2 regions of the Rummeliibacillus sp. JY-2-4R genome follow, and region 2 is predicted to be linked to the other one. Evidence: riboswitches for the same ligand, from Rfam matches in the RefSeq annotation. Region 2 holds a riboswitch; the other holds the start of a gene.

Region 1 (15,543 bases), 940 kb from region 2:
CAAGTGACTGTCTTTTTGAACTATTAATGTTCTAAACCTGGTACGTGAATGAATGTAGCGTAATACGTGAATCCAGCAAAGAATACTGTTAAGTACGCACCAAAAATGTACATATACATACGTTCTGTAAGGTTTAAAAAGCCTAATAGAAGGAAAAATCCTGTGTTAGCTACGAATAATAGCGAAACCTCTTTCATACCACCTAAATAAAACATAACTGCGAAAATACCTGTCCAGAAGCCGAGCACTTTATACATATTGTCCATGTACGATTCCCTCCTTTACGTAGACACAATAATCTCATAATTATTATAAATGATTTTCATGATACATGTAAACCGCGAGTTAAAAGACTTCGTGAAATTAGTGTATAGTATAAGCAAAAATATAGTATATTTTGTTATATCTCAACATGATAAGTACAATAATCACAACTATTTGTCATACTTTCAATTTGAAGAAAATCCTTTACTTCAAAAAGGTAATCAAACTGTCCTGTTAGATACGATTCATGTAGATCACATATTAGTTGTGAATGCTTTTCTACTTCATTTAGAAATGGACAATTATAAACAGCAAAGGAAATCGTCCTTCCATTTGGTGTATCCTTTATTAGAGGTACGTAGCCAATTAATGATGCCGCTTCGGTGATATACTCAACTTTTTGTTCAAATGTTAAGAGGTTTTTATCTTTGCCATGACTTGAGAGAAGATTTTCCATAACTTCAGTTCCTTTTTTATGGCAAATTTTCTTTCCAATACGTTTGGCATCTTCACCAAATTCTGAGAGAATCTCAAGTGTCCAATCTAATAGCTCATTATAATTTCGTTTTGGAAAAGACAAAGTTATGCCTTCTTGTGCGGCTTTATACTTTCTTCCTGGCCGACCACCCTTACCGGTTTTTTCATATTCCGAATTAATTATCTCAATCTCATTTAACTTCGTCAAATGGAGTCTCGCTACATTAGGGTGAATTTGAAAGCGTTCCGCAATATCCTGAACAGAAAAGGCCCTCTTTTCTTGAAGCATAAATTGATATATAGAAAATCTTGTCTCATCAGATAGTGTACTGGTAACTTTAAGTTGATTAATCATATAACTATTTCACCTCCAGTGTAATCATTATTATTATAATTCAATAATGTAATAATACAATTTTATCAGTAATAAAGGTTTTATACTTCTGTAAATTATGATTTTTTTGTGTTATTTAGGGATTGCACCTCTATAAACAATCGAAATATCAAATATTTCAGTTCTATTGTACTAAAGTTGTTGAGCGATGGGAAAATAGTCATGTGCTTTGTAGAAATAAATCCTTCCTTTTCCAATATAGACCATGTATAATATTGTTAACAGGTAACGAGCGGTCATTACTTGTAAGGTTGAAGGGAGGGAATATGTCTGTTACTGAAACAATAATTGAACAAAAAGTTATGCATCTACTCCAAAAAGCAATAAAATTTGGTGCATCAGATTTACACGTTATGCCAACAGAAAATCTATATGAAATATATTTTAGAAAGTACGGCCAGCTAAATGCGGCTGGAAAACTTCCCCAAGACTTAGGAGATCGAATGATTTCTTATTTGAAATTTTTATCCTCATTAGATATTAGTGAAAAAAGAAAACCCCAAAGTGGCTCATTCGAGCAAAAATACAACAATCAACAGATTTCTTTTCGTGTATCAACATTACCATCAGTTTTTTTAAAAGAAAGTCTTGTAATTCGCATCATGCTTCAAAATCGTACATTGCCTATATCTGCGTTAAGTTTATTTTCTGATTCAGCAAAACTATTAGTTCAACTCGCAGAAAAACCTCAAGGTATTTTATTTGTAACTGGTCCAACTGGAAGTGGAAAATCAACAACTTTATATTCTTTAATCAATCATCTAGCGAGTAATCATCATAAACATATTATTTCTTTGGAAGATCCAGTAGAAAATAATCAATCGAATTTACTACAAATTCAAGTGAATGAAAGAGCTGGAGTAACCTATGCGGTCGGATTAAAAGCAATTTTAAGACATTCCCCCGACGTGATTATGATTGGTGAAATACGAGATCGTGAAACGGCAGAAATCGCAATCGAAGCTGTATTAACTGGTCATTTTGTTGTTACGACAATTCATAGTAAAGACACAGTAGGGTGCATTTATCGTTTATTAGATTTAGGAATATCACTTGAAGAACTTAAACAAACAGTTTTAGGTGTTGTTGCACAGCGGCTTGTTTACTCCAATACGATGCAACAAACAAAAGCTATTTATGAAATACTAGCAAATCAATTTTTAGAGGATGCTTTTAGAGCTATTGAATATGGACATTCTTATCAACTTCCTGATGAATATACATTAAAAGGACAGTTGGAAAAGGGGGTAAGATCTGGTGCAATTACCCTTAGACCTAAGGAAAAAACATATAGATAATATGTTTAACAAAAGAAAAGCTCCGTTAAGAGAGCCTGCACAATTATTAAAAAAGATGAGTGTTCTGTTAAAAGAAGGATATACATTTTCAGATTCTTTATTTATGTTAATGCCTCATCATATTAAGAATATGTCTGAGATAGAAAATCATCTTTTGAAGCAATTACGAAATGGATCGTCAATGACAGATGTTCTGAAAGTATTAGGAATACCCAATATTTATCTAATGACCATATTAGTTGCAGAACAGCACGGGAAAACAGTACAAGCATTACACACCGTAGCAATTCAATTGGAAAAGAAAGAACGGAATAGGCAACAATTATTAAAATTACTAACATACCCAATCATGCTATTTATATTTCTAATCTTGCTATTTTGGGCTTTTAGAACGTACTTTTTACCGAATATGTCGTTTATGATGAATAATCGAGCTTCAGAAGGTAATGTTCAATTGACATTATCCTCATTCTTTTTACACTTACCAGATTTATTTATAATTTTAGCTGTTTTATTTGTTTCACTATTAATTTTCTTCTGGAGTTGGCTACGGAAAAAGACTCTAAAAGAACGGTTGGACTTATTGTTGAAAATTCCAGTTGTGAATCGAAATTTCAAATTACAATTGACTCGACAATTTTCTTATGAATTAGGAGGGCTAATTGAAAGTGGAATATCTATGCAGGAAGCGCTCGAAATTCTTCAAAAACAGAAATTGCAACCCTATTTAGCGAAAATTGCAGAAATGATTCAGAAGAGAATAATCTTTGGAGAGTCCTTATCAACTGCGATTGAGAGAGAAAATTGTTTTTATAAGGGATTTAATGCACATGTCCTCCATGGTGAACAAGGAGGGAATTTAGGGAGAGAATTACAGATTTATAGTGAATTTCTTGTTAAACGAACAGAAAATAACGTAGAGCGGACTCTTGCTTTTGTCCAACCATTACTTTTTCTGATCGTTGCACTTTGTATCTTAGGCGCTTATTTAGCTATTTTATTGCCAATGTACGAAATGATGGATCTTATTTAAAAGGGGGAGTGTGATTTATGAAAATAATGAATCAAAAAGGTTTTACTTTAATTGAGATGTTAATCGTGCTTTTTATCATTGCCATATTAGTTCTCATTGCCATTCCGAATGTTACTAAACATTTTGCAACAGTCGATCAAAAGGGGTGTGACGCATATGTCAAAATGGTACAAGGACAGGTAGAAGCTTACAGAATTGATTTAGGAGAATATCCTTCATCAACTAGCCAATTAGCAGATGCAGAATATCTAATGACGGGTGATTCGAATACTTGTAAAGGGAAAACGATTACGATTACTGATGGCAAAGTTGAAGTCTCAGATTAAACGTATTTACAAAAATCAAAAAGGTTTTACATTGATTGAGATGTTATTAGTTCTTTCAATTACTATGATTATTTGTATGATTGGTATTAATGTATGTAAGAAACAATTTGATCGACAACTAGAGGACCGCTTTATCCAAGAATTGAAAACTGATATAGAATTGACTCAGGCCTTGTCATATGAGTATAAAAGCTCTACGTATTTATATGTTCCAAAAGAATTAAGTGAAATTCGAATTTATGTATCGAAAATAAATAAAGAAAAGCCGATAATTGTTAGACAATATTCAAAAAAAATCCGATATCATCATACTGGTAATATAAATGTTGTACAATTTTCAGAAAACCATACGGTCGCTAAGGCGGGGACCATGGTTTTTAGTGTAAACGGTAGGCTTACGAAACTCATTGTGTATCTAGGCGAAGGAAGGGTAAAAATTGTTCAATGAAAAAGGACATTCGTTGCCAGAATCATTACTGGCATTTGTCATTGTTATGCTTATATTTGGAACATTATTGCCGTTCTTTTATCGTCTTGAGACATCCCTTTATAGCAAAAAGTTAAGTCTTCATGCTGCAGAAGCAGCATTGTATGCAGCTGGCAATATTAAAAAGTTTCAAAAATATCAAGGTGAAATTGAGATAGATGAAGTGATTTATTATTGGGAAGGAGACGAAAGTCAAGTTTGTATACAATACACAAATATAAAAAGCGAAAGGCTATGTGTAAATGCGAATCCTTAGTTTAAAGGAAGAAGGGGGTTTTACATTATTAGATTCATTGCTCCAACTAATGATTTTGGTTCTGTTTGCCCATTTCTTTTTACTATTTTGTACTTGGTATAGTCAAAAAAGCAAAGGAATTCTTAATAGTAGTGAATTGCAATGGGAGTTGTTCGCATTTCAATTACAAAATGAATTAACCGAAGCAGAAGAAATTTATTATGATAAGAAGAGTATTCATTATTTCACCGAAAATAGAGGGGATGTAGCAGTGCATGCAATCGGAATGGGTGAATTAAGACGAGACGAAGGGTATCAACCTTTATTATTTGGAATTCGAGATGCTAATTTTGACTATCGTAATTATGTGGTCAATATGTCTGTCTACTTTGCAAATGGGGATGAAAGGAGTAGAGTATATATTGTACCGAATGTTCAGAAATGAAGAGGGTTTTTTACTGTTAACTGCATTGATTTTCCTATTTTTTGTTACAAATTTACTGTTATCTGCTAGTACATCATATGAATCACATTATAGAGCATATGATGCTTTGAAAATCGCAGCTATTGATCAAACAAAAATCGTATTAAACTCTATTCAATTAGAAAATGAAAATATTGAAAATAAAACGGTTAGTAGCTCAAATTAATATGAATATTTGACATAAACTCCTAAATTTCTTATATTTTTTCTCATCCTTGAATGATTTATTGGAATCGACAAGTGTTCATGCTACTATAAATAAAAGTGATATAAAGTTGTAAGGCATTTGCTTTGTCTAAGAAGGTGAGAAAAATGAGAAAAGTATATTTAGTTGGCTTTATGGGGAGTGGGAAAAGCGCAATTGGCAGAAGACTCAGTTATTTTCTAAGAATGCCATATTACGACATGGATAAAGAAATCGTGAGAAGGGAAAAAATGGCTATTCCAGAGATTTTCGAGCAAAAAGGGGAAGATTATTTTCGTAAAATAGAAACGGAATTTTTGCGAGACTTCCGAGATGAATTTTGCATTATTTCAACTGGTGGTGGAGTTGCGATGAATGCAGAAAATAGAAGAATTATGCGACAAACTGGATTAGTGTTATTTTTAGATGCGACTTTTCCTGATATTTGGAAGAGAATTCACAAAGACAAAAATCGACCTATTGTTCAACGTTCAACGAAACAAGAGTTAGAAGATTTGTTTTACCAGCGTAGAAGATATTATAAAAGTTCAACACATATAACGATACGAACTGAAGGAAGATCATTAAGACAAATTGTTGAATACGCAGCATTCCAAATTACCAGACTGAAAGGCGAATGATTTTACGGTCTGTAAGTTTATTATTCGTCTTTGAAACATTTTTCATAAACTTATTGCAGTTTTCGTAATTCAATGTTAGGATATAGTCAAGCAATCCTGTTATAGAACATTGAAATGAAATGAACCAAGATTTATTCTTGGAAGCGGATGATTGTACGGGGAGAGAACGCAAAAATTGCGTCGCCGAAGGAGCAAGTAGCAAAGTGCTATGAATCTCTCAGGCAAAAAGACTCGTAAGGGACGCAACTCTGGAGAGAGCTACTCTAAGTAGCCACCAAAGAGGCCAACCGTAATGGTTAAACTTTCAGGTGCATGGGACAGAGAAATCCAAAAATTGGATTTCTCTGTCTTTTTATTTAAATGCTGAACGCGTCCGAACGAAGGAAGATAGCCTAAGTACGTCGAATCGTACGGCGTACTTAGGCTATCGAAATCACATCATACTGTGTACTTTCGAGGACCTGGCGCGTGGAGCTGGATAAGACTATGAGGATTAGGGGGCAACAAAATGGGAACAGAATTAAAACATACACCATTATTTGATTCATATGCAAAATATGGCGGTAAAACAATTGATTTTGGTGGATGGGATTTACCTGTGCAATTTTCTTCTATTAAAGCTGAACATGAAGCTGTTCGCAAAAATGCGGGGTTATTCGATGTTTCGCATATGGGAGAAATCTTTGTTGAAGGTTCAGATAGTTTAGCTTATTTGCAAAATTTAGTGACAAATGATGTTTCAAAAGTTGCAATCAATCAAACACAATATACAACAATGTGTTATGAAGATGGTGGAGTTGTAGATGATTTACTAATCTACAAACTAGAAGAAGCTAAGTATTTATTAGTTGTAAATGCAGCAAATATTGAAAAAGATTTTGATTGGATGAAAAAACAGGCTTTTGGAGATGTGACAATCACAAATCGTTCAAGTGAATTCGGTCAATTAGCACTTCAAGGACCTATTGCATTAGAAGTGTTACAACAATTAACTGAAACGAATCTTCAAGAAATCAAACCATTCCGTTTACAACAACATGTAAATATAAAAGGCTACGATACTTTAGTATCTCGTACTGGTTATACTGGCGAAGATGGTTTCGAAATATATGCTTCCAATGATGCAATTGTTGCACTTTGGGATTTAATCTTACAAGCTGGAGAATCAAAGGGAGTTCTTCCTTGTGGTTTAGGTGCACGTGATACTCTTCGATTTGAATCATGCCTTCCATTGTATGGACAAGAATTATCAAATACTATTTCACCACTTGAAGCAGGTATTAACTTTGTCGTGAAATTAAATAAAGAAGATTTCATCGGTAAGGATGCATTACTCGCTCAAAAGGAAAATGGTGTGCCAAGAAAAAGTATTGGCATTGAAATGATTGACAAAGGGATCCCTCGTCATGGATATAAAGTCTATAAAGGGGAAGAAGAAATCGGTGAGGTAACAACAGGTACACAATCGCCACTAACTAAACGTAATATTGGGTTAGCACTTGTGAAAAGTGAATATGCGGTTGTGGGCCAAGAATTAGAGATTGAAATTCGAAATCGTAGACTTAAGGTAAAAACGGTAGAAACACCTTTTTATAAACGCCAAAAATAAAGTGAAGAGAGGTTTTATTGCATGAAACATCGCTATTTACCAATGACTGAACAAGATCAGCAAGATATGTTAAAGGTTATTGGTGTATCATCAGTTGATGAATTATTCGCTGACATCCCAGAAAAGATCCGATTTAAAGGTGAATACAATATCAAACCTGCAAAATCAGAAACAGCATTATTAAAAGAATTAGCTCAACTTGCAAAACAAAATGCAAATAGTGATGAGTATGTCTCATTCCTAGGAGCAGGTGTGTATGATCACTATAAACCTGTTATTGTAGACCATGTCATTTCTCGTTCTGAATTTTATACTGCTTATACACCATATCAACCTGAAATTTCTCAAGGGGAATTGCAAGCAATCTTTGAATTCCAAACAATGATTGCTGAACTAACAGGTATGGATCTTGCAAACTCTTCTATGTACGATGGAGGAACAGCACTTGCAGAAGCCGGAATGCTAGCCGCAGGTCAAACTCGTCGAAAAAAACTGTTAGTATCAGAAGCGGTACATCCAATTGCCCAAGATGTTGTAAAAACTTACGCATATGGTCAATCCATTGAAGTGGTTACTGTACCGTTAAAAGATGGGAAAACAGACTTAGAAGTGCTTGAAAGTTTAATTGATAATAATACTGCAGGTGTCATGGTACAATATCCAAACTTCTATGGACAAATCGAAAATGTTCAGGCAATTTCTGATGCAATTCATGCAGTGAAAGGTCTTTCAATTATTTCAAGCAATCCATTATCATTGGGAATTCTAACACCTCCTGGCAAAATGGGAGCAGATATTACAGTTGGAGATGCTCAACCATTTGGTATTCCTGAAGCTTTTGGTGGTCCACATTGCGGTTACTTTGCTACAACTACAAAATTAATGCGTAAGGTTCCTGGTCGTCTAATTGGAGAAACAGTAGATGAAGAAGGCCGTCGTGGTTTTGTACTAACGCTACAAGCACGTGAACAACATATTCGTCGTGAAAAAGCTACTTCTAATATTTGCTCTAACCAAGCATTAAATGCATTAGCAGCGTCTGTAGCAATGACAGCACTTGGTAAAAAAGGTGTTCAAGAAATGGCAAAACAAAATATTCTAAAAACGCATTATGCAAAAGAAGCTTTTGTACGTGCTGGATTTGAAGTACCTTTCAATGGCGCTCATTTCAATGAAATTGTTGTTAAAGTAAATGGTTCAGTTGAAGAATTGAATACAGCTTTATTGACAAAAGGTATAATTGGTGGCTTTAATTTAGGTAAAGTAAAACCTGAATTAGAAAACCATGTATTAATTGCTGTTACTGAACAACGTACAAAAGAAGAAATTGATGCACTTGTTCAAGAAATGGGGGCTCTTCAACATGCATAAGGAAAATCAACCGCTTGTATTCGAATTATCTAAAGAGGGTCGCGTAGGTTATAGTTTACCTGAATTAGATGTTCCAGAATTAGAATTATCTACTATTTTACCAACAGCAGCTATTCGTGAGGAAGAGGCTGAATTACCAGAGCTATCTGAATTAGATATCATGCGTCACTATACAGCACTATCACGCCGTAACCATGGTGTGGATTCAGGATTCTATCCACTTGGTTCATGTACAATGAAATACAATCCAAAGATTAATGAATCTGTTGCAAGATTCCCTGGTTTTGCAAATATTCATCCTTTACAAGAAGAAAATTCAGTGCAAGGTGCACTTGAATTAATGTATGATTTACAACAACATTTAATCGAAATTACGGGTATGGATGAAGTAACACTTCAACCAGCTGCTGGTGCTCATGGCGAATGGACTGCACTTATGATGATCCGTGCATTCCATGAGACAAATGGAGACTTTGGACGTACTAAAGTGATTGTGCCTGACTCAGCGCATGGAACAAACCCAGCATCTGCATCTGTAGCAGGATTTGATATCGTCACTGTAAAGTCTGATGAAAATGGTCTTGTAAGTCTTGAAGATTTGCGCAATGTTGTAGGTCCAGATACTGCTGCTTTAATGCTTACAAACCCAAATACACTAGGACTATTTGAAGGAAATATTCTAGAAATAGCAGATATCGTTCACGGTGTTGGTGGTAAAGTTTACTATGATGGCGCGAACCTTAATGCGGTAATGTCAAAAGCGCGTCCTGGAGATATGGGATTTGACTGTGTTCATTTAAACTTACACAAGACATTTACTGGTCCTCATGGCGGCGGTGGTCCTGGTTCTGGTCCTGTTGGTGTTAAAGAGGATTTGATTCCATTTTTACCAAAACCAGTGCTAGTTAAAACAGAACAAGGATATCATTTTGATTATAACCGTCCACAATCTATTGGCCGTGTAAAACCTTACTATGGTAACTTTGGTATAAATGTACGTGCATATACTTATATTCGTTCCATGGGTCCAGATGGCTTAAAAGCTGTTACAGAAAATGCTGTTATTAACGCGAACTATATGATGCGCCGTTTACAACCATATTATGAATTACCTTACAATCGTCATTGTAAACATGAATTTGTATTAAGTGGTAGTCGTCAGAAAAAACTGGGCGTACGTACGCTTGATATCGCAAAAAGACTGCTAGACTTTGGCTATCATCCACCAACAACTTACTTCCCATTAAATGTGGAAGAGGGTTTAATGATTGAGCCAACTGAAACAGAATCTAAAGAAACATTAGATGCTTTCTGCGATGCGATGATTCAAATTGCAAAAGAAGCAGAAGAATCACCAGAGATTGTTCAAGAAGCGCCACACACAACTGTTATCAGTCGTCTAGATGAAACACGCGCTGCACGTCAACCAGTCTTAAAATACGTAAAACCTGCAAATCTTGTTGAAGCATAATTCAATTGATTAATTATTCAGACGAGGATTCTCCAATCCTAATAGGAATGGAGATGAATCGTCTTTTGTTTATGTAAGATTTATATTAAAAATTGTAAATTTATGTTTTAATCTATTTGGAATAAATATATATAGATTTGAGTTTCTTCCTATTATATATATTTAGGAAATGATATGGGAAATAAATAATGTAAAAAGAAAAAAGCCATTTCTTTTTTTGGAAATGACTTTCTTTTTTTGAAGAAAAGATTATTTAACTTTAATTTTACCGTGCCAATTTTTGTAGCCGCCTTCTAATTGATAAACTTCATTATATCCTTTTTTCTTTAAAAACATGGCAGCACGTGCACTACGTGTAGCATTTTGGCAGTAAAGGTACACAGGTTTATCAGGACGAAGCTCATGAAATCTATTACGCAATTGCGTAGTAGGTAAGTTACGAGCACCTAAAATATGGCCACTCTCAAATTCTTTTAATTCACGAACATCGATTAATTGCGCTTTACGATATCCTTGTTTAAATTCTTCTTCATTTAGTGTAGTAACTGCTTTTTTTAAGCGGAAAGCGTTAATTAATGCGTAAATAATGATTACGCCAAGAACGATTAATATTGAATATAACCAACTCAAAATGACTTACCCCTTTCTATCTATAAATATTATTATAAAAGAAGAACTGGCGATAGTCCAATGACTTTGATAAAATAGAAAAGTTGATATAAAAGGGAGACGATAAAATGAAAACAAAGTGGTATTTTATAAATTCTGGACCTTGTAGCCCATCTTACAATATGGCTTTAGACCAAGCATTACTACATTGGCATAGTAAAGGCTTAATTCCTCCGGTTATTCGTTTTTATGAATGGAATCCTGCAACACTATCAATCGGTTATTTTCAACGAGCACAAAAAGATATCGATTTTGAACAATTACATAAATTAAATTTAGGCTTCGTAAGGCGCCCAACAGGTGGTCGTGCAGTTTTACATGAGCATGAACTTACCTATAGCGTCATTGTTTCCGAAGAATACCCAGACATGCCTAAAACGATTACAGAAGCTTATAGAGTAATCAGTGAAGGTTTATTATTAGGTTTCCGTAACCTTGGCTTGGATGCTTATTTTTCCATACCTGATTCCGATGAAAAAAGAGAAATATTGAAAAAACCTAAGAGTGCAGTTTGTTTTGATGCACCAAGTTGGTATGAACTTGTCGTAGAAGGAAAAAAAGTTGCGGGTAGTGCTCAAACAAGACAAGAAGGCGTAATTTTACAACATGGCTCAATATTAATAGATTTAGATGATGAAAAATTGATATCTCTTTTCAAATTTCCATCAGAAGCTTCGAAAGAACGTATGCGCAAACATTTACCACAAAAAGCAATTGCAATTAATCAATTAGCGAGTCGTAAAGTAGATGTTGAAACTTGCACAAAAGCATTCCACAAAGGATTTGAGGATGCACTAGATATTGAATTAGTTCCATATGAATTGACACAAGAACAACAAGATTATGTTGAAAATCTTGCAAAAACTCGTTATGAAAATGACGAATGGAATTTTAGAAAATAATAGGTTTTTAGACTTATTTTTCATAAGTTTTTAAATAAAATGTCGATAAAGGTAGATATGACAAGGATTCTCGCAAAAACTCTCTATTTGCATTTATTATCAATATATAGTATTGTTATTAAATGAATTAGCACTACATATTGTGTTTTAATAAATAGGGAGGCGATGATATGGTACTTGCATCACAGCATAATCATCAAACAATCGACATTGAACAATTAAATAAGGACATACAACAATTCCCCCAAGTCCATCCTATAACAGAAGAAATGCACATTACGCATAAAGGTGTTTCTAAATTAGTGATGATTGACCGTTATTCTTTCAAAGATACTGAAAAGAAGACATTAAAAGCGGGGGATTTTGTTGTTTTAACAGTAAAAGCAGATCCGAAGTTTCCTGCTCGCGGTCTAGGATATATCGTTTCAATTGATGGAGAGAATAAGAAGGCGAAAGTGTTAATAGAAGAGGATTATCGTAGCGCAATAGATGATCCAGAAGAGCAAGTTGCAGGAATTGTTACTCGTTCATTAGATGTCATTGAAAAGCCTCTAGAAGTGTTTTACGAACAAATAGCAAAGCGTAATGCAACTGGTTTAGCATCTGTAGAAAAAACAGAAGAAAAACGAAAAGAATGGTATGAGAAATTCTATCAACAACTTGTAAGTCTTAACTTTATCCCAGCAGGACGAGTTATCTATGGGGCTGGTTCTGGCACTGAAGTAACTTACTTTAACTGTTATGTAATGCCGTTTGTACCTGATTCACGTGAAGGAATTAGTGATCACCGAAAACAAGTAATGGAAATTATGAGCCGCGGTGGTGGGGTTGGTACTAATGGTTCAACATTACGTCCACGCAATACGTTAGCTCGTGGTGTAAATGGTAAATCTTCAGGATCTGTTTCTTGGTTAGATGATATTGCTAAACTGACACATCTTGTTGAACAAGGTGGTTCTCGTCGTGGCGCACAAATGATTATGCTAAGTTGTAATCACCCTGATATTTTTGAATTTATCATTTCGAAAATGCAAAACCCTCGAATTTTAAGATTCTTAATAGAAAATACAAAAGATGATGAAATCAAACGCTTAGCTAAAGAAAAACTAAAATTTAAGCCTTTAACAGAGCAAGAAAAAGCTATGTATCAAGGTATACTAAACTATAAAAATATTCCAGGCTTTGGTGGCTTCAATGAAATGATTTTCAAAGACGCTGAAACAAAACTACGTGATGGCGGTACTTACAGTGTAAACAATCCAGAATTCTTAACTGGTGCGAATATATCCGTTACTTTGACAAATGATTTTATGGAAGCAGTAGAAAATGACAAAGATTATGATTTACGATTCCCATTTGTAGAAGACTATGATGAAAAAGAGATGGAGTCATATAACACAGAATGGCATAAATGTGGTGATGTCCGTGAATGGGAAGCGATGGGACATGCAGTTCGCACATACCGAACGATCAAAGCGCGTGAACTTTGGAATTTGATTAATATCTGTGCAACGTATTCGGCCGAACCAGGTATTTTCTTTATTGACAACGCAAATGATATGACAAATGCTAAAAGTTATGGACAAAAAGTTGTAGCTACAAATCCTTGTGGGGAACAACCTTTAGCGCCTTATTCTGTATGTAATTTAGCAGCAGTGAATCTTGCTCAATTTGCAGATAAAGAGACAAAAACAGTGGATTTTGAAGCATTAAAAGAAACTGTTCGTGTAGGTGTGCGAATGCAAGATAACGTAATTGATGCAACACCATACTTCTTAGAAGAAAACCGTGTGCAAGCATTAGGTGAACGACGCGTCGGCCTAGGTGTAATGGGTTTAGCAGATTTACTAATTTACTGTGAAAAAGAGTACGGCTCAGAAGAAGGTAATATTTTAGTAGATGAAATCTTCAAAGCCATCGCGGTGACTGCATATGAAACATCAACAGAGCTTGCAAAAGAACGCGGAAGTTTCCCGTTCTTAGTGGGGAAAAGCGATGGAGAAACTGCCGAACTTCGTAAACGTTATATCGAAACAGGCTATATGAAGAAAATGCCAGAAGACATCCGTCAAGCAGTACTTGAAAGTGGTATTCGTAATTCCCATCTATTAACAGTAGCTCCTACTGGTTCTACGGGAACAATGGTTGGCGTTTCAACTGGTTTAGAACCATACTTCTCATTTACTTACTATCGCAGTGGTAGACTTGGTAAATTTATCGAAGTGAAAGCAGATATTGTACAAGAATACTTGACAGCACATCCAGATGCCGATGAAAACAACCTACCTGAATGGTTTGTTACGGCAATGGAATTAGCTCCGGAAGCACATGCGGATGTACAATGTATCATTCAACGTTGGATTGATAGCTCTATTTCTAAAACGGTTAATGCTCCTCGTGGATATACTGTTGAACAAGTACAAAAAGTATATGAACGTTTATACAATGGTGGAGCAAAAGGTGGTACTGTTTATGTTGACGGTAGCCGTGATTCACAAGTACTTACACTGAAAGCAGAAGAAAATGTTATGGATGACATCATGACAGAAGAAAAAGTGGTAGAAAAACGCCCAATAGTACTAGTTGATACAATTCAAGATTTACGTTCAACAAATGTGACAATTGGTTCTGAAGTAGGAAACACTTGCCCTGTTTGTCGCCAAGGTACAGTCGAAGAATTAGGTGGCTGCAACACTTGCACAAATTGTGGCGCCCAACTAAAATGTGGACTATAATTCTTTATATTGAATTCAAATTGAAAATCCAAGTATGTATTAAAAGCATACTTGGATTTTCTTACATTGGAGTGAAACAAATTGAATATTTTATGGGATTTTGATGGAACTATATGTAATACATATCCTGCGTATGCGAAACTGCTAGTTGAAACCATTCACCAAAGAGAAAGTTATGAAAACGTGATGAAGCATTTAAAAGTTTCCTTTGGCTATGCATTTGACTATTTTCAATTAACAGATCAAGAAATTTCACAATTTACTAAAGAAAATCTTGCCCTGCAAATGGAACAAATGCCTCCATTTCCGAATATTGAGTTGGTTTTACGTCAAGCAGATTGTAATGTAATCATGACACATAAAGAACGACAAGTAGTAGAAAAAGTTTTAGAATTCTATCATTTAGACCGTTATTTTGCAGAAATTGTAACGACTGAAAATGGATTTGCAAGAAAGCCAAATCCAGCATCCTATCAATATCTACATGATAAATATAATTTAACATTAGCAATCGGTGATAGAGAATTAGATTTAATACCAGCAAAAAAGGTGGGATTTTCAACTTGTATGTTTCAAGGAAATTGTGCTTCTGCTGATTTTACAATACATGATTATATAGAATTCTTTGATGCATGGGAACAGTTTAAGAATCAAGAGAAAGTCTAGATATTGTTTCTTTTTGCATTCTTATTCATGTTAAAATAGAAGGAACTGCAAGGAGGAAGAGTTTCATGTATAGTAAAATTGCCGGTATTGTATTCCCGGCTTTCACCATGCTTACGCTTACTGTATTAGCTATGTTTGGAGCATTTGGTGAAGGTGATGTCAATAAATCTTTCTTTTTATTAGGCTTAACGATTATATTCCCTTTGGCATTTTTAGTTCAAGGTATTTCATGTGCTATTAATCGTATTAATCCACTAATTGCGCTAGGAGTTTCGCTTATTGCATATGCCTTAGTCA
Region 2 (15,543 bases):
GCCCTATCGCTTTTTGCAAGCTAATAATGTTAATGGATTCATCAAAACTTTCAAATAATATTGTTGAATTGGATAAAAAGAGCATATAAGTCGCGCTAAGTTCCTTAATTGACTCCATCACAGAGTTATACAGATTTTAACAGACAATCGTTAATTAATAGAAGCGAATTAAAGAGAGTATATAGGAGGGATTGGTAACATACTATGACAAAGAAAATTGGTAAAACTGACAATTCCTGGAATCAATTATTTGAAAGATATGATATAGCAAATGAAGTAGAAGAAAAGGGATTTTATGAAATAACGGCAAATGCTATTAGAGAATATAGAGAACCACGCTTAATGACTAAGTTTGACCACTCTAGTAATCTTCCTCAACAGTTTCAAAAGCATAAGCTTGCTATCCTTCCAAATAGTCGTTCCAGTTACATAATCGGTAAATTTAATGTTTACGAGAAGGTAAAATACAACAAAAGAATTAATCCAAAAAGGTTTGAATTGCCTTCTTATATTGAGTCTATTGATACAAATAACCTATATTCTGAATCTGCGGCTCTTAGCTGCGCATTAGTTGCCGGTCTTATAGATGATGTTGTAGGAGAACCCGTAAAACCAACTGTTTTTGGACGAATGTCTTCAAAAAAATTTAATTTTGATATTAAGACTAAACAAGGAGAATTGGTAAATTTCAACGTAGAAAATTCGCAAATAGAGATAGATGGGGGATACGAGGGTCGTAATAAATTTGTTATAGTAGAAGCTAAAAACACAACTGTTGACGATTTTCTAATAAGACAACTGTATTATCCTTATCGTTTATGGAAATCAAAGTTAGATAAAGCTATAAAACCTGTTTTCTTTACATACTCAAACGATATTTTTAGCTTCTTTAAGTATGAATTTGAGAATCCATATGAATACAATTCAATACATTTGATAGAACAAAGAGATTATATTATTAATTCACAATCTATCACTGTAAAGGATATACATAATTTAGTATTATTCATTGAACCAGTTTCAGAACCCGAAATACCATTCCCGCAGGCCGATAGTTTTGAAAGAGTAATAGACATGTTAGGATTGTTACACGATGGCGACTTAACCTACGACGAAATAACCCAAACCTACGACTTTGACATTAGACAAACGGGTTATTATTCAACTGCTGCAATGTATCTTGGATTGGTGGAGAGATGGAGAGAAAATGGAGTAACTAAGATTCGCCTATCAAAAAAAGGTAAACGAATCATGTCCTACAAACCACGTGAAAAATACCTGGCGCTAGCTGAAGAAATATTGAAGCATATTGCTTTTCGAAATGTCTTTTTAGAAAAACTCAAAAATTCAGCATTAGATAAGAAAAAAATTGCAACTATACTGGAAAGTTCAAACTTGTACAATGTTAATTCACAATCTACTTATATTCGAAGGGCCTCAACAGTAAAAAGCTGGGTAAATTGGATCTGGGAATTGCCTGAAAGATATTAAATTCTTCAAAAGAATAAGATTCAAAAATCCAATGTTTTAATGAATTACCGTTTTTACGATGATAAATTTGATTTAAAAAGGGTTAGAGAGTATAGTTTCACACCAGAAGGATCCGTTTCAAAAGGGTTAACTAATGTAAGGGTGACTGGTGTGGATTTACAAGTTAAGTTTATCGCAAAGTTTCAAAAGGCAATATGGAAATTAACAATGAGTTCAGTATACAGTTTGAATGGGCAATCTTCTTAAGAGCCAATTTGCCAAAAGAAGAATATAAAGTTCAATTAGAACGAAACATCAATTATTTTGGATTGGCAAAAGAAACTTCTAAAAATAGAAATGGATATTGTTGTCTTTAATCCTATATTAAATTTCTTAGGAACAGGTTGATGCAATAATCCAAAAACCGACAGTAAGAATGACATAACGTATCATCTGAACCATGAGTATAAAATTGAGTGGAACGATATAAGCAACATTGAAGAGCGCCAAACAACATTCAATGACATGATAATTGTTGAATTAATTGGGGATGAGGTATAAATTCTAGGTAACCGAAAAAAGTTCTTGAATATATAATAATCCATAGTGTTGCTATTTCATAAGACATGTATAATCCACTCCGCATTGCTATTTGTACTATTTCAGCTGTGGATAAATCAGAAGAGAATTTTTTAAGATTATGGATTTTTGTAGAAAGCAGTTTAAAGAAACTTGAAGAACATGTATGAAAGGTGAAACCTGTGCCGAATTCTACTCCAAAACTTCCTTTGACTAGTGAAGAAAGAGCAAAATTAAAAGCTTGTAAAATTAAATTAAAAGATATTTCGAGTATGGATTTATCAATATTATCTCAATGTTTGGAAGTGACAATGGAGAGGGCAAAATATTTACGAGCTTTAGCTATATTTCAAACCGTTCCTTCTATTGGTCCAAAAGTGGCGCAAAGGGTAGTGGATTTAGGTTACAATTCGCTGAGTGAAATAAAGAACATGAAAGGTTCTGAGTTATTTAATCGTTGGGAAGAAAAGTGTGAATACTGGGAAGATCCCTGCCTAGAAGATGCATTTCGTTGCATTGTCTATTATGCTAACGATCCAGAGAGTGATAAAAGTTGGTTTGATTTTACAGAAGAACGAAAGAATGATCGTAAACAATACGGCTATCCTGATACAAGACCTAAACTCGCATGGTATGAAGTGAAAAACTAATCTGTTTGAAAGAAAGTCTTTTCCTATTAATATAGCTTCGCCTATCCAATAACGAGAATTCATCAAGACACATCATTATCCTCTTTCACTTAGAGGTTTCGCAATAGAAAGCAAAATTTAACTTTAACCTATTCATACTTAGTACGTACTGTGTTCATAAATGTTTTTAAATCCAAAAGCTCTAATCCAAGTCTTACACGGGATTAGAGCTTTTTTATCATTAAATCTAAAATAACCCATCCTTAAGTTATTAACCCTATATGGTATTACTAATATTTCAAATCATAAGACTTCCAATTTTTCCATCTCGTATTTTCACATTGTACCAAACAATTGCCAATCATCACCGTATATTATCTTCGATTTAATTTTATATACCTCGCTAGTCTAAATATTTATAAATAGATTTAATTCGGATTTTTCGGAGACTTAAATTTCATATAGTGAGAGTGCAATTTAGAAAAGAGCGAATAGCAAGATGAAAAGGGAGAATTGGAGCATCAAAAGGGCGAATTAAAGCGTCAAAAGAACGAATTACCAGCAAAAATGAGCGAATTGAATGAGATCCAATTACTCAAACACAAAAAGCCTATTCATTATCCAATAATAATGAGTAGGCTTTCTATGTAGCTAATGGTGAAAAGAGCTTAAATGGCCTGACCATCAACAATAATTTCTCCGGTTTTTTGGTCGTATTGGACTTCACCCATTGGTCCAAGTTCTAATCCTTCAGGCAACTTCTTCGTGTGTACTTCTTGTCTTTCATCTAAGATTGCTAAATATTCTCCATTTACTAAAACTACTTTTGTCATCTACATGCAACTCCTTAATGTTTTAATAATTTAATTTTCTTATGTCATATATATACCCGTGTTTTACTAAATGAAACATCATTTTTATAAAATTCGCTATGACAATATAGTAACTAGTAAGAAAGAGAGCAAGTTTTCAAAGAAAGTTTAAAATTTTGGTAACGAAAACACCATCTGTTTATAAATTTCTTTTCTTTTTATAAACCTCGCCAGTCTATATAAAAAACATTTTGCAATAAGAAAATAACCAACACAACCTATGATTCCAATTAAATAGTAGAAAAACACAAAAAGTTACTCAATTACAGAAATACCTTTTGAAATAATAAATCCTCCTGGTTCATCTTGACTAAATTCATTCATTACAAAAAATAATGGTATATCCATCTATTCCAAAGGAAAAACTTTTAGAAGATAAAGAAAGGAGTGATCATTGTGAAGGACCAAAAGTTACCACCTCAGCATTTCACAACAAAATATAATGGACTAACATCTATGCAAGAAATTCTCTATCGAAAAGATTTTCAACGTGCTGACGCTGCGAATGAGAAGGATAAACGCACGAAAAAGTAATAACAAAAATGAACCTCAAATTTGCTAATTTGAGGTTCATTTTATTTCGGATAATCACATCCTCTAATCCACTTGAATATATCTTCTAATATAACAAGAACCTCCTTACACTAAGTAACACTAGATAAAATAATCGAAATTTCTACATATTAATCTACTCATTCTATTAAAGTATTCATTAAGAATGCTAGCACTAAATAAATCTTTACTAGCACAAAAGTCAGAAAACTAGACAACGATTCGTAAAAGATTTGGACCGAAAGCAATAATTTTTAAAAAAATGAGAGTTTGAAAGATTTAATTAAGGGAAATAAATTATACATTACTGGATATTAGTGGAATTACAGACGGAATTTTATAACATAATTCATCTACTTTTATTTTTGAATAGGAATGAGGAGGAATGGAAGATGGAGGCTCTAGATAAATCAGTATTACCAAATTTTGAACAGACGCTGGATCTGCTTGGACAGGCAGATCCGTATTTGAAAAGCAATTATCAAAAAGAAGTTTTCAGGCAGGCTAGTGAACTAACTCAAACAGAAGAAGGTATAAAGGAATTGTTTCATTATGCTCATCGTTTTGATGAAGCAGGTGTGTTTTTGAATGGACCTTGGGAGAATGCTTCAAAACTTCAAGCACCTCTAGTTGGTGGTTCATTAAAATTAAAAGGTGTGAATTCAATTGTAGAATTGCTTAGTGAGCTGCGAATGCTAGCCATTGCAAAAGGAACATATGAACATAAGGAATTAACTGCCCAAGAAGCAAAAGATTTTTTAAACGAAGTATTAGCTTTAAATCTCGATATTTTATTTCCACCAGAAACAGAAGAGGCGAGAGTGAATGCTGGTGAACATATTGAACGAGCTGAAAGGCTCTTTCATTTCTTAGGGGAGGAACTATCCTTTCAAGCAATTGCTAAGAAAATCGTGTCAGAAATCGACCGTCTTACAATACAGCGTCCAATTATGGTTAATCGAATACTCAACATGATTACGATGGCACAACAGATTATGGAATCAAACATTGATGAGAAAGTGAAATCTTCTCTACAACAATATGTAAATGCTATCACAACGCCAAGTCATTTAAGCAAACATGCGAATGACTTCAATGAATATCGAGCGGCTTTAAAAGATGCCACCAAAAAAGAGTTGGTAAAGGAAGCAGAATCGTTTGGGCTGTCAATCGTCGAAACGGGACTTGTATCCCCTTATCATGCAGTGCTCCTCAGATATTTAGCTCGTGAACATTCTGATTTGTTACCTGCAGCTCTTCAATTGACTGAAATAGGGCAAGCGCTTTTACATGATCATCGTGAGCTTGTTGATGAGTTGATACAAGATTCTATTTATCCGCAAACAGCCCAGTCGATTTATGGACTGGCGAAAGTGTTAAATAGAGGTTTGCTCTCTCAGGAACCGATTACGCTAGGAATTCAACGCTTACTGGAACTTGAGATTCATCCAGAAGTGCAGGAAATCTTGTTAACACCTGAAACAAAGTGCGAGGGATTAACGGCAAATGCTATTCTAGTGTCCGGAACGTTAAGCGTGTTAGGTCAGCCTTTAGGGGTAGGTCAAGGAATGAATCCCACATGTCAGTCTACACGCGCAATTAGCCTATGGTCACAGCATGACGCTGGCCAATTGCTCGAGTTTATTGCACGTGCTGCTAGGGATAACGATATTCATATGGTTTTTGAAGGGGATATTATTCATTCATCTTTATTAGTGGAAGGGGTTGCTTCAGAAATACATCAAGAACTAGATCCAGTATCCAAGGTTTTAGTGAAACATCTTGATAAGATTTATAACGAAATGATGAAAAGGACATTGCTTCGAGGACAGGATGGACATAAATGGGTAAATCCTGAATTTTACGGAGACTGGATTCAACGCGGGTTTGCCAGTATTATTGATCCACTAACAAGAACAGTCATCAATTATTCTAGGTTTGTCCGATTGTTTTATGCCACTCATCATCCTGAGTATAACGATGGGTATGAACTCATATATCCAAACCCTGTAGGTATTTTTATAACGGATATTCATGGCCAGTTGTTGGGGCTTCATGCCGTTTCCATCCAGCGTATTGCCCAAGATAAAGAAGGTGAATATCGGGTTTATTTTTACAATCCGAACAATGACAGTGGCCAAAACTGGGGACAAGGAATTGAGCCGTCTGTAAAAAATCATGGTGAAGAGGAAGGGGAAGCCTCACTTCCATTTGCCCAATTTGTATCTCGTATGTATGTCTTCCACTATAACCCTTATGAACATGGGGACGCATCCCTCGTTGATGTTCAGATTATTGAACAAATTGAAAGCCTTGCAAGAGAGAGTTGGGGAAAACAATATATTTGGCCTCCATCACTATAAACATGAAGAATGAGTTATTTATGAAGGAATACCATTAAAAATCATTATTATGACCGTACGATACACCCACGTCGACGGTCTTTTTGTTTACATATTAAAAGTCACTAGTGTAAACAACTATCTTAAACAGCAACTTTTTTAAAAGTACTATTTACTTTATTGTGTATAATTGAGAGTGAACATCTTTATTTTATAAACCTTGCTAGTCTACTTAAAAAGAAATTCTTTGCATTAAGAGAATGAATTAAACTGGAATTATGTAAATCTTTTTGAATACAAGTTTTTGAAAATATTCATAGGTGTAACAAGCGAACATCCGCGATTTACGATGAATCATCCGCGATTTGAGTTCGATTATTCGTGATTCCAGAAAAAACATCCGCGTTTTAGGAAATATTATCCTCGAATACAACAAATAATGTCCTAATTTAATTAGAATTTAAAGAAGCATTTATGTTTATACATTCTCAACGAATAAAGGATGCTATACTGTTAATAAAGATTTTCTACTTTAATTTTCAAGATATTTAAAATGGAGGCCACTATGAAAAAAGTTGCAGTAATACAGGATTTATCATCTTTTGGAAAATGCTCATTGACAGCTGCTATTCCGGTTCTTTCGGTAATGGGGGTACAAGCGTGTCCTTTGCCAACTGCTATTTTGTCTGCGCAGACCGGTTATTCGAGCTTTTTTTGCGAAGATTTTACAGATAAAATGCACTATTTTGAAGATGAATGGACCAAGATGAATGTAAGTTTTGATGGCATCTATACTGGTTTTGTAACGGGTCGGGAGCAAATTAATAATATTTTCCGCTTTTTAGAGACATTTAAATCAGATAAAACACGGTTGCTAGTAGATCCCGTAATGGGAGATATGGGCGAGGCTTATAAGCTTTTTACAGAGGAATTGCTTATGCGCATGAGGGAACTGGTGAAATGTGCAAATGTGATCACACCGAATGTAACGGAATGTTGTTTATTAACCGGGTTATCTTATGAGAAGTTACATAGTTATACAAACGAAAAAGACTTCCTACAAACCATTGAGGAAGCAGGAAACACATTGCAGCAAGAAACAGGTGCACAAGTGATTATTACGGGCGTCAATCCACCAAATGAAAATTCAAATGAGCGTTATATTGGAAATATGTATTTGGATGGAAATAGAACGTTTTATAATGCAATGCCGTACAACGGGCAAAGCTATTCTGGTACAGGAGACTTATTTGCCTCCGTCATTATGGGTGGCATGATGCGCGGAGAGGATTTGGAAGAATCGGTCCAACTTGCTGAAAAATTTCTTAACAAGGCTATTCAAGATTCTTCTATGGAAGAAATTCCAAAAGTAGAAGGCGTGAACTTCGAAAAATATTTAGGGATGTTATTATAAAATGATAGTAAAAACACCACAAGGATGGGTAATTGTTATCCCGCCTTGTGGTGTTTTGAATTTTTAAGGTAGCTAGCTTTATATAAACCACATGAGGATTTGGGATAAATGAGTGAAAATAATCCTAATTACATTCCTTTATTTGTAATATTCGAAATTTTTAGAAAAAATATATTTCTTTTTTGTGAACTTTGAAATATAATAAATGAAAGCCCTTTATTAATAGTTTGATGAAGGGTGGTAACCACTATTGAAATCAAAAAAGTGGGTTACTGAAAGAATACGTTTTGAATTATATGAATTTTGTAAAATATCTAACGTATTCCTGTATTATAACACAAAAACAAAATATGCGGATGATTATATTGGGAGAGAGTGAAGAGAAACACCACCGAAGGAGCAAATTCCAAAAAAACCATTGGAGTAAATCTCTCAGGTAAATGAACCAATATAGGACGCAACTCTGGAGAGTGCAAGTTATTGCCACCAAAGGGGACCCACGAAGCTTGTGGGATAAACTTTCAGGTAAAAGGACAGAGAAGGTGATTAGGCCTTCTTCTGTTCTTTTTTTTGTTGAGAAGAAGGGGGAATTTGTTTTCATTGTTTAACAATTGTCGTGAAACTCTTAGTTTTTTGGAAGGGGCTAGTAATCTACAATGATCACTAGTTTCCTAGATTCAAATTTATTAAAGTTGAGAGGATGATCGTATGGAACAACAACAATTACAAAGAGGTCTAAAAAACAGACACGTACAACTTATTGCTATTGGTGGTGCTATTGGAACAGGGTTATTTCTTGGTGCTGGTAAGTCAATTCATTTAGCAGGACCATCTATCTTATTTGCTTACATGATTACAGGTATTATTTGTTTCTTAATCATGCGTGCACTAGGAGAATTACTATTATCTAACTTAAACTATCATTCGTTTGTTGATTTTGTAGATGATTATTTAGGGGATATGGCAGCATTTATTACTGGATGGACCTATTGGTTTTGCTGGGTTTCCATTGCGATGGCTGATTTAACAGCAGTTGGCATTTATACGCAGTATTGGTTCCCTAATGTACCGCAGTGGATGCCAGGTTTAATCGCACTTGTCATCTTGTTATGTATGAATCTTGCTACTGTTAAGCTTTTCGGTGAAATGGAGTTCTGGTTCGCATTAGTTAAAGTTATCGCGATTATTGCTCTTATTGTCGTTGGGGTTGTCATGATTATAAAAGGCTTCAATACAGATTCGGGTGCAGCTAGTTTCACGAATCTATGGAGTCATGATGGATGGTTCCCAAATGGTATGAATGGCTTTATACTATCATTCCAAATGGTCGTTTTCGCGTTTGTTGGTATTGAACTTGTAGGTCTTACAGCTGGTGAAACAGAAGATCCTGAAAAAGTAATTCCAAAAGCCATCAATAACATTCCTATTCGAGTGATCATTTTCTACATTGGTGCACTTATTGTTATTATGAGTGTTTATCCGTGGAGCGCACTTGATCCTGCGAAGAGCCCATTTGTACAAGTCTTTGCGTCAGTTGGTATCGCTGCAGCTGCAGGTATTATCAATTTCGTTGTACTAACATCCGCAGCTTCTGCATGTAATAGCGGTATTTTCAGTACAAGCCGAATGGTCTTTTCATTAGCAAGAGAAAAAAATGCACCTGCAAAATTTGCCAAACTGGATGCACGTAAAGTGCCTTCTAATGCATTGTTCTTCTCAAGTACGATTATTTTAATATCAGTTATTTTGAATTATTTAATTCCAGAAGGGGTATTCACGCTAATTACTAGTGTTTCTACAGTATGTTTTATCTTTATTTGGGGAATCACAGTGATTTGTCACATGAAATATCGCAAAACAAGACCAGAACTAGCAAAAGCAAACAAATTTAAAATGCCACTATATCCAGTTGCAAATTATGTAATCCTTGCTTTTCTTGCATTTGTACTTGTGGTACTTGCATTTGCGCAAGACACTCGTGTTGCCTTATTCGTAACGCCTGTTTGGTTTATCATGTTGATTGCCGTTTATAAGCTAAGAAAGCCAAATGCAGAAATGGTGGATCAAACAACTGAGGAATCATTTGTAGAAGAAATTTGATTAAAGAAGAAAATATATGAAAATAAAAAATAAATATTGACATCACGCAATATTGAAATTATTCTGAATATACAAAACAATATTGCGGATGATGGTTGTAGGAGAGTGCATTAAGCAAACGCCACCGAAGGAGCAAGTTCTAAAAAAACCCTTGGAACAAATCTCTCAGGTAGAAGGAACTACAACCGGACGCACCTCTGGAGAGCGCGACATAGTATTACGCCACCAACGGGGAAGACTCCATAAACAAAGGAGTTAAACTCTCAGGTAAAAGGACAGAGAAGGGATCAAGCTACGGCTTCCCTTTTCTGTCCTTTTTTGCGTCCAAAAAAGGTTTGTCTATACATAGAAAAGTAGATTCGTAGTAAGGTGAAGTGCTATTGTTTGGTACTACCAAAACCAAATTTGAAGGAGGAATTTACATGAGTTTACGACAAAATGATTCAGCCATCTTTGCAGCAATTGAACAGGAAAGTAATCGACAACATCAAACACTGGAGTTGATCGCATCAGAAAACTTTGTAAGCGAAGATGTGCTAGAAGCGATGGGAAGTGTCATGACAAACAAATACGCAGAAGGCTATCCAGGTAAACGTTACTATGGCGGATGTGAATTTGTTGATGTAGCAGAACAAACAGCAATTGAGCGCCTAACGAAATTGTTTGGTGCAAAATATGCTAATGTTCAACCACATTCAGGTGCACAAGCAAACCTTGCCGTATTTTATGCATTACTTGAACCAGGCGACAAAGTGATGGGGATGAATCTTTCTCATGGCGGTCACTTAACTCATGGTAGCCCTGTTAGCATTTCAGGTAAATGGTTTGACATTGTATCCTATGGCGTAAAAGAAGATACGCAATTGATAGATTACGATGAACTAGAAGAAATCGCGAAAAAAGAGAAACCAAAATTGATTATTGCTGGTGCAAGTGCCTACCCAAGAGTCATAGATTTTGCTCGCTTTAAAGAAATTGCTGATCTAGTAGGAGCAAAATTCATGGTGGATATGGCACATATTGCTGGTCTTGTTGCAGCAGGACTTCATCCATCACCAATTCCATATGCAGATGTCGTTACAAGTACAACACATAAAACATTGAGAGGACCACGCGGCGGAATCATCTTAACAAATGATGATGAGTTAATCAAAAAAATCAATAAAGCCGTATTCCCAGGTATTCAAGGTGGACCATTAATGCACATCATTGCTGCTAAAGCGGTTGCTTTCAATGAAGCATTACAACCAAGCTTCAAAACTTATGCACAGCAAATCATTGAAAATGCTCAAACTTTAAGCGAAACATTGAAAAAAGAAGGGGCATCACTTGTTTCTGGTGGCACTGATAATCATATAGTCCTTTTAGATTTACGCCCATGGAACTTAACTGGGAAAGTTGCTGAAAAGTTATTAGAAGAAGCAGGAATCACAGTCAATAAAAACACAATTCCATTTGATCCGGAGAGCCCATTTGTCACAAGCGGTATTCGTATGGGAACAGCTGCTTTAACTACACGTGGCATGAAGCAAGAGGAAATGGTGAAAATAGGTGAAGTTATTGCTTCAGTCCTAAAGAGTAACGGAGACGAAGACGTTCTTAAAAAAGCAAAAGAGACAACAAAAGCCATTTGCGAAGCATTCCCATTGGTTCAACAACCAGTGAACGTATAAGAGGATAACTGAAATAACAATTATTGCGCAGGAAATTTAATCGGAGGTGCCAAAATGAGTATTGAAACAACTTTAAAACGAACGCCACTATTTGAATCATATAAAAAATCTGGAGCAAAGGTCATTGACTTTGGCGGCTGGGAACTTCCAGTACAGTTTTCAAGCATTATAGAAGAGCATGAAGCAGTTCGAAATGTTGCCGGACTATTTGATGTATCCCATATGGGAGAAATACTTATTGATGGAAAAGATGCAGAAAGCTATATCAACTATCTCGTTACGAATGATGTAACGAAGATTGCCATCAATAAGGCACAATACACAGCTATGTGCTACCCAGATGGTACTACAGTGGACGACTTACTTGTTTACAAATTAGCAGATGAAAAATATTTGCTTGTAGTAAATGCAGCAAACATTGAAAAAGATTATGACTGGATGAAGCAAAATGTAAAAGGCGAAGTGACACTTCAAAATATTTCAAATGATGTGGCTCAACTTGCGATTCAAGGTCCAAAGGCAGAAGCTATTTTACAAAAATTAACGGATACAGACTTAAGCCAAATCGGCAGCTTCCAATTTGCTCAACATGTCAAAATTGAAGAGATTACAGATGTTCTAGTATCTCGTACAGGATACACAGGTGAAGATGGCTTTGAACTATATTTAGCAGCCCAACAAGCAGAAGCTCTTTGGGAAAAGCTTCTTGAAAATGGTAGTGCAGATGGTTTAAAACCATGTGGATTAGGTGCACGTGACACACTTCGTTTAGAAGCACGTCTTGCACTTTATGGGCAAGAGCTTTCAAACGAAATTAGCCCACTTGAAGCAGGGATCGGATTTGCTGTCAAAACAGCTAAAGAATGCGATTTTATTGGAAAAGAAAGCCTATTAAAACAAAAAGAAGAAGGATTAAAACGAAAAATAGTTGGGATTGAAGTAACAGGAAGAGGCATTCCTCGTCATGGTTACAAAGTATTTTCAGAAAGTGAAGAAGAAATTGGATTTATCACATCTGGAACTAAGTCTCCAACTTTAAATAAAAGTTTAGGTCTTGCGCTGATCTCTACAGAACAAGCGAAAGAGGGAACACAGCTAAAAGTGGAAGTTCGAAATAAATTGATTGACGCGGTTGTTGTGAAAACACCGTTTTATAAAAAAGGATAGAAAACATTGGTGAAGGGGAGAAAAAATAATGACGAATGTAACAGCAAATTTACTATTTAATCAGGACCATGAGTGGGTATTACCATTAGAAGGAAATCGCGTGCGTATAGGAATCTCTGAATTTGCACAAGAGCAATTAGGAGATATCGTTTTTGTTGAAAACCCTGAAATTGATACTGAAGTAACAGCAAATGAATCTATGGGATCAATCGAGTCTGTTAAAGCCGTTTCTGATGTTTTTTCTCCTGTAACAGGCACAATCGTTCGTGTAAACGAGGCCTTAGAAGATACGCCTGAGTCAATTAATGAAGAGCCGTATGAAGCAGGTTGGTTAGTTGAAGTGGAATTATCCAATCCAGAAGAATTAGAATCTCTTTTAAATGAAGGTGAATACCAAGCATTTATCAACGAAGGAGAGGAATAAGATGACCAATACGTATAGATATCTTCCTGATACGAAACAAGATCAAGAGGAAATGCTTTCGTTTTTAAACGTGTCTTCTGTCGACGAATTATTTGAAGATATTCCACATAGCATTCGCTTAGAAGGTGAGCTTAACATTCCAGATGCAGATCCAGAACCTGTTCTCATGAAAAAAATGAATGAACTTGCTGGGCGTAACATTAATGTAAACCAGTATCCAACTTTCCTTGGAGCGGGTACGTATGATCACTATATTCCGAGTGTAGTGGATCATATGATTTCACGTTCTGAATTTTATACAGCCTATACACCGTATCAACCAGAAATTAGCCAAGGGGAATTACAAGCGATTTTCGAATTCCAAACAATGGTTAGTGAATTAACAGGAATGGATGTGGCCAACTCTTCTATGTACGATGGTTTCACATCTCTTGCAGAAGCTGCTTCCCTTGCAGTTGCGTCAACAAGACGAAAAAAAGTACTTGTATCAAATGGCGTTCATCCTGAATCTCGCGCAATTTTAAACACAGTTGCAAAAGGTCAAGGCTATGCAGTAGAAGAAGTAAGTTTAGCAACAGATGTAACAGACTTAGAACAACTAAAAGCACAAGTAGACAAGGCTGTTGCTGCAGTGATTGTTCAATATCCAAACTTCTTCGGTTCTATTGAAGATTTAGCCGAAATTAAGAAAATCGCGGGAGAAAATGGTGCACTTTTCATTGTCAGTGCCAATCCACTTGCATTAGCACTTTTGCAATCACCAGGTAAACTGGGTGCAGATATTGTTATCGGAGATATGCAACCACTTGGTATTCCAATGTCCTTTGGTGGTCCACACTGCGGTTATTTTGCCGTAAAATCAAAATTCATGCGTAAAATCCCTGGACGTATTGTCGGACAAACGCAAGATGAACAAGGAAGACGTGGATTTGTATTAACATTGCAAGCACGTGAGCAACATATTCGTCGCGATAAAGCGACATCTAATATTTGTTCGAACCAAGCATTAAATGCCCTTGCTTCTTCAGTTTGTATGTCAGCACTAGGAAAGCAAGGAATTCGTGAAATGGCACAACTAAATATTGAAAAAGCAGACTACATGGCAAAAGCTCTTCAAAAGAAAGGCTTTATCGTTTTAAATCAATCACCATTCTTCAATGAATTTGTTGTGGAACTTCCACGTCCAGTTAAAGAAGTGAACGAAAAATTGTTAGCAGCTGGCTTTATTGGCGGTTATGACTTAGGAAAAGATTATGGCTATAACGATCAAATGCTGATTGCTGTAACAGAACAACGATCAAAAGAAGAGATTGACCAATTTGTAGAAGCATTGGAGGCGGTTGTAAATGGTTGATTATAATGAATTAATCTTTGAAATAAGCAGTCAAGGACGTGTAGGTTACAGCCTTCCGAAAAGTGATGTTGAAAGTATTGATTTACAAGATAAATTTCCAAAGCATTTGATTCGTGACGAAGCAGCAGAGCTTCCAGAAGTATCTGAGCTTCAACTTGTGCGCCATTATACAGCACTTTCAAATAAAAACCATGGGATTGATAATGGTTTTTATCCACTTGGCTCTTGTACGATGAAATACAATCCGAAAATTAACGAAGATGTGGCACGCCTTGCAGGATTTAGCCGCATTCACCCATACCAACCAACTGAAACGGTACAAGGTGCATTAGAGCTTCTCTATAATTTACAAGAAGAATTAGCGGTCATCACGGGTATGGATGCAGTAACTTTACAACCTTCTGCAGGTGCACAAGGTGAGTGGACTGGGTTAATGATGGTCAAAGCTTATCATGAACAAAAAGGTGAAATTAGAACAAAGGTACTTGTTCCAGACTCTGCACATGGTACAAACCCTGCTAGTGCAAGCGTTGCTGGATTTCAAACCGTAACCATTCCATCCAACGAAAATGGATTAGTTGACTTAGAAGAATTAAAGAAACATGTAAATAATGATACAGCTGCATTAATGCTAACAAATCCAAATACACTTGGATTATTTGAAAAAGAAATCATCGAAATCGCGCAAGTGGTTCACGAAGCTGGCGGCCTACTCTATTATGATGGTGCGAATGCCAATGCCATTTTAGGGAAAACTACTCCAGGAACAATGGGCTTTGATATCGTGCATTTAAATCTTCATAAAACTTTCACTGGCCCGCATGGTGGTGGAGGTCCTGGTGCTGGTCCTGTAGGTGTAAAAGAGAAATTGATTCCCTATTTACCAGTGCCACGCGTTGAAAAAGATGGCGAACAATATGTCTTGAACTCAAATTACCCATTATCAATTGGCCGAGTAAAAGGATAC

Evidence for each region. Region 2 has a riboswitch for glycine ahead of glyA (serine hydroxymethyltransferase). Riboswitches for the same ligand answer to the same signal wherever they lie in the genome.
Region 1: linked by a shared signal. The riboswitch ahead of gcvT (glycine cleavage system aminomethyltransferase GcvT) and the one ahead of glyA (serine hydroxymethyltransferase) in region 2 are both predicted to bind glycine.

Annotation. Positions count from the first base shown of each region.
Region 1 covers NZ_CM132623.1:2,624,800-2,640,342, reverse strand. The annotation lists gene ACWV26_RS12925 (DUF2626 family protein) at 24-266, opposite strand; gene ACWV26_RS12920 (helix-turn-helix transcriptional regulator) at 401-1,096, opposite strand; gene comGA (competence type IV pilus ATPase ComGA) at 1,402-2,433, shown strand; gene comGB (competence type IV pilus assembly protein ComGB) at 2,393-3,466, shown strand; gene comGC (competence type IV pilus major pilin ComGC) at 3,484-3,792, shown strand; gene comGD (competence type IV pilus minor pilin ComGD) at 3,767-4,240, shown strand; gene ACWV26_RS12895 (hypothetical protein) at 4,230-4,535, shown strand; gene comGF (competence type IV pilus minor pilin ComGF) at 4,522-4,959, shown strand; gene ACWV26_RS12885 (hypothetical protein) at 4,937-5,164, shown strand; gene ACWV26_RS12880 (shikimate kinase) at 5,311-5,823, shown strand; glycine riboswitch at 5,971-6,066, shown strand; gene gcvT (glycine cleavage system aminomethyltransferase GcvT) at 6,332-7,432, shown strand; gene gcvPA (aminomethyl-transferring glycine dehydrogenase subunit GcvPA) at 7,454-8,803, shown strand; gene gcvPB (aminomethyl-transferring glycine dehydrogenase subunit GcvPB) at 8,796-10,274, shown strand; gene ACWV26_RS12860 (rhodanese-like domain-containing protein) at 10,524-10,904, opposite strand; gene ACWV26_RS12855 (lipoate--protein ligase family protein) at 11,012-11,845, shown strand; gene ACWV26_RS12850 (vitamin B12-dependent ribonucleotide reductase) at 12,016-14,580, shown strand; gene ACWV26_RS12845 (HAD-IA family hydrolase) at 14,662-15,246, shown strand; gene ACWV26_RS12840 (hypothetical protein) at 15,312-15,543, shown strand, end outside.
Region 2 covers NZ_CM132623.1:1,682,434-1,697,976, forward strand. The annotation lists gene ACWV26_RS08170 (type II restriction enzyme) at 205-1,491, shown strand; gene ACWV26_RS08175 (helix-hairpin-helix domain-containing protein) at 2,232-2,699, shown strand; gene ACWV26_RS08180 (hypothetical protein) at 3,347-3,511, opposite strand; gene ACWV26_RS08185 (YfhE family protein) at 3,947-4,084, shown strand; gene ACWV26_RS08190 (hypothetical protein) at 4,495-6,465, shown strand; gene ACWV26_RS08195 (pyridoxamine kinase) at 7,010-7,858, shown strand; glycine riboswitch at 8,215-8,316, shown strand; glycine riboswitch at 8,320-8,397, shown strand; gene ACWV26_RS08200 (amino acid permease) at 8,567-9,958, shown strand; glycine riboswitch at 10,047-10,150, shown strand; gene glyA (serine hydroxymethyltransferase) at 10,381-11,631, shown strand; gene gcvT (glycine cleavage system aminomethyltransferase GcvT) at 11,686-12,798, shown strand; gene gcvH (glycine cleavage system protein GcvH) at 12,827-13,222, shown strand; gene gcvPA (aminomethyl-transferring glycine dehydrogenase subunit GcvPA) at 13,224-14,576, shown strand; gene gcvPB (aminomethyl-transferring glycine dehydrogenase subunit GcvPB) at 14,569-15,543, shown strand, end outside.